2 regions of the Paenibacillus chartarius genome follow, and region 2 is predicted to be linked to the other one. Evidence: predicted binding sites of a transcription regulator. Region 2 holds the regulator's gene; the other holds the start of a gene.
What was found. Region 2 encodes Rex, which represses fermentation and respiration genes when NADH is low (regulators of the CRP and FNR family bind a similar motif). Its sites were predicted from a motif close to TTGTGAAATATTTCACAA; they were not measured.
Positions count from the first base shown of each region.

Region 1: a site for Rex is predicted at 1,182-1,199, ahead of nirB (nitrite reductase large subunit NirB). Genes of this name have one in related genera too.

Region 1 covers NZ_JBHLWN010000102.1:19,967-22,169, reverse strand. Annotated here, with positions in the region: gene nirB (nitrite reductase large subunit NirB) at 1-979, opposite strand, end outside; gene ACFFK0_RS25305 (hypothetical protein) at 1,764-2,203, opposite strand, start outside.
Region 2 covers NZ_JBHLWN010000077.1:201,956-204,158, reverse strand. Annotated here, with positions in the region: gene ACFFK0_RS20635 (ATP-dependent DNA helicase DinG, 3'-5' exoribonuclease type) at 1-987, shown strand, start outside; gene ACFFK0_RS20630 (redox-sensing transcriptional repressor Rex) at 974-1,591, shown strand; gene ACFFK0_RS20625 (DUF47 domain-containing protein) at 1,662-2,203, opposite strand, start outside.

The DNA of each region.
Region 1 (2,203 bases), on a different contig from region 2:
CGTCCACGCCCGATACTTTGAGCTTCGTCGAAACGACGGAGCCTTTGTAGCCTTCCGTTTCGATTCCGGCGAGCCGCTTCGCCAGCACAGCTCCTTGCTCGTATAGCGGAGCGACAAGACCGTATGCAACCCCATTGTGCTCCGCGCACTCACCGACCGAATAAATGTGCGGAAGACTCGTTTCCATAAAGTCGTTTACGACGATTCCCCGGTTTACTTCGATTCCGCAAGACTTCGCGAGCGCCACATTCGGGCGGATGCCGACCGCCATCACGATCAGATCCGCTTCGATCGAAGTGCCGTCCGTGAAGCGCAGGCCCGCTACCCGATGTTTGCCCAAGATGGATTCCGATTGTTTCTCCAGGTAAAATTTCATCCCCTGCAATTCGAGTTCCCGCTGCAGCAAGAGCGATGCGGTAGGATCCAACTGCATATTCATAAGGTAACGGTTGATGTGAACGACCGACACCTCCATGTTCAAGTTCAGAAGGCCTCTAGCCGCCTCCAGCCCCAGCAATCCGCCGCCGATGACGACGGCTTTCTTGTATTGCTTCGACGCGGCGATCATCGCTTCGCAATCTTTAATGTCACGGAATGCGATAACGCCGTCTTTGTCCGCCCCCGGCAGCGGGAGCATGAATGGCGTCGATCCGGTTGCCAGGATCAATTCGTCATAAGGCACGGTGATCCCGCCGTCTGACGTTACGGTGCGCTTCTGCGTATCAATCTTCGTCACGGTATGGCCTGTGTAGAGGTTGATCTTGTTTTCCTTATACCATTCCCAATCGTTCAACACGATGTCTTTCATTTCGGAGTCTCCGGCCAACACCTTCGACAACAAAATACGGTTATAATTCGGATGAGGCTCTTTGCCGAAAATCGAAATGTCATAACCATGGGGATGAATCTTCAACAGCTGTTCGATGCACGATACGCCGGCCATCCCGTTCCCAACCATCACCAATCGCTTTTTATCCATTTCCTCAGCCCCTATCGTGTGAATTATCATGACATTTAACCGGTCAATTCCGACACTTTCGGCTTGTTGTTATGTTTCATGACATATCCTCTTGAGATTTACTTTACCCCGTTTTCCCGAACGTTTCAAGTACTTTTTGTGAGAATCGTTAACATAAATCTTCGCAACAGACGTTTGAAGCCCGAAAATTCCATGCACTGTGTCATGATATATTACACAAAACGATGTCATCAGACAGAAATAACCGCAGACAGGTGGGGATAAACCCAACCCGTTTGCGGTATTCATTGCGGTGAACATCTCTGATCTCATAGTCACTCGTTATTTGCAGGTTAACCCCGTTGTATTAGGAGGACTGGCATTGTAGAGTCCATGATCGCTTTTATGAATCGGCTGTTCCGTTCTACAGCCCCGGGACAAATCAATTGCGCATGGAGACCGAGGGCAGTTGATTCCGACATGATGTTGGTAATCGGCATTTTATTTTACATAATATTTATTATGTATATATAAAAGACCGCACAGACACCCCTCTTATTCCCCAGCGAGCACGAACTAAGCCGCCATTCATCACGGAAATAGGCTTCGCCCGTCTCCTATGCACAAAAAAAATAGGAATGCCCCAGGTGTGGGCACTCCTGCACAGCATTTTATCTCAAGCTCGAGTTCGGCATGACTTCAATTTTCGAGACCTTCTCCCCGCTCGCCATTATTAAATCAGACAGAGCCAGCGGAATGATCATTGGGATCGGTGCTTCTCCAGGCAGTTCGGAGCTGCCGTTGCTTACGTCGTCCATTGGTCGTGTGTCAGACCGACGAGCATCCACTCCGAATCCGCTTTTTCGAATATCAGGCGCAAGCTCGCCCAGTCCATCCCTTCCAGCTTCTTATCGAAACCGGAAAAATGATACTCGACAACAATTGCATTCGGATATACGTCTTTGATGTTGTTGGTCATGTTGCCTTTGCCGAGCGTTTCGTTGTAGGCGGTCTTCTCCGCCTTAGCGTAATCGTGATCGTACACAAACTTGCCGAAATATTCGACGAATGTCAAGGTAATCAGCTCGCCTGAACCATCATAGCTGCCCCATGTGTACGTTTTCGCATCCTTCAGCAAGTTGCCGATTTGATCTGCGGAAAAAATCAAGTCCTTCTTGACGTCAACATAGCTGTAGGGCGAAAAACGGACCCCTTTTTGCGGATGAACGTACGTCTTCAGCTTGC
Region 2 (2,203 bases):
TTCCGCTACCGCGACTCGCTGCGCTTCTTCATGCGGCTGCCGGATCCCGACTACGTATATTGGATGGAAGCCGGAGCCTATATGAAGAGCCGTTCGCTGACGCTGGTGAGCGTTCCGCACGACGTGAGCCCGCTGCTGCAGGAGCATTTTTTCGATACGAAAGACAGCATCGTGCTTACGTCCGCGACGCTGTCGGTCGATAAATCGTTCGACTATATGCGGGAACAGCTCGGTCTTTCGGCCGCATTCGAGGCGGAGAACGGGACGGATAAGCTGAAGACGGTTCAGCTGCCGTCGCCTTTCAATTACCGGAAGCAGGCGCTCGTCGTCATTCCGCGGGATTTCCCGAATATTAAAGGCGGAGCCGCCGGCGAAGCGATATTCGTCGATGCGCTGCTGAATTCTCTGGCCGAGGTGGCGCTCGTCACCCGCGGCCGCATGCTGGTGTTGTTCACATCTTCGCGGATGCTGAAGCAGGTGCATGCCGGCTTGAAGGAGCGGCTGCAGCCGCACGATATCGGCGTGCTCGGCCAAGGCGTCGACAGCGGCAACCGCAGCAAGCTGCTCCGGCAATTCCAGGACAGCCGCGCGGCGGTGCTTCTTGGCACGAGCTCGTTCTGGGAAGGCGTCGACATTCCGGGCGATGCGCTGAGCTGTTTGGCGATCGTTCGACTGCCGTTCCAGCCGCCGAATCATCCGCTAGCGGAAGCGAAGAGCGAACTCATCAAGAAAAACAACCAGAACCCTTTCATGAAGCTGTCGGTTCCGCAAGCGGTCATTCGCTTCAAGCAAGGCTTCGGGCGTCTTGTCAGACGAGCGTCTGACCGGGGCATCGTCATTATTTACGATACCCGCGTTCTCGAGACGAACTACGGCAAATATTTCTTGTATTCGCTGCCGGGGCCGAAGATCGAGCATATGCCGAGCAAGCAATTGACGGCGCGGATCCAAGAGTGGATGGAGGGGGAACGGGTTGAAAACACCTAAAATATCCGAAGCGGTCGTACGCAGACTGCCGATCTATTTGCGTCACCTTAACGAGCTGGCGATGAAGAACGTGCTGACCGTATCGTCACAGGATCTCGGGCAGAAGCTGGACCTGAATCCGGCTCAAATCCGCAAAGATCTTGCTTATTTTGGGGAATTCGGCAAGAAGGGCATCGGCTATGATGTCAACTACTTGATTGAGAAAATTCGGCAAATCTTGAAGCTCGACCGCCATATCCCGGTCGCCCTTGTCGGAGCGGGTAATCTCGGCCGTGCGCTGTGCAATTATAATATTTATTTGCGGGAAGAGATGAAGATCGTCGCCGTGTTCGACGCATCCCCATCCAAGTGGGGAGAGACGATTAACAATTTGACGGTACAGCCGATGTCGGAGCTGGTGGAGACGATCGCCCGGCTCGGCGTTCGGATCGGGATTATTACAGTGCCGGCGGCCGAAGCGCAAAATGTGGCGAACAACTTCGTCGCTGCCGGCGTAGAGGCAGTGCTCAATTTTGCCCCGATCGTCATTAAGGTGCCCAGTGAAGTGCGTGTGCATCATGCGGATTTCACGGCCGAGCTGCAGAGCCTGGCGTATTATTTGTAACAGCAATGACCCTCGTCGGCCGAAGAGCCGATGAGGGTCATTTTGTCATGATTCGTCCGGCTGGAACATGCTACGAATACCGCAGCACAACGCTGTTCAGCACATCGGCTACATCTTCGCATGCATCCGTCGTTTGTTCCATTCGTTCATAAAGCTCTTTCAGCTTGAAATCGTTGTACGGGTCCGTCGGATTTGTGAAAATTTCGCGGATACCTTCGCGCATCAGCTTGTCGCCCTCATGTTCCAGAACGTGAAGCTGGACGCTGTGCTCCGATATTTGCAGCCACTTCTTGTTGGAAAGCAGCTTGAAGGAGTCGAGAATGTGTTGGCAGGCGTTGACAATAATAATCGAATATTGCTGCATGTACGGATTTTTCATTTGAATGTTCAAATAGTCGAAACGGGCCAGCGTCGCTTCGATGCCGTCGATGACGCTGTCGAGCCGGGACGCCAGCTCCATGATATCGCTTCGTTCGAGCGGTGCCGGCATTTTCAGGCTGAGCCCTTTCAAAATTTCGTGAGTAATTTCGTCGCCTTTGTGCTCCAGCTGCATCATGGCGTCCAAATGATGTACCGGCCCCGCTTCGCCCATCATCGCTTCGCGAAACAAAT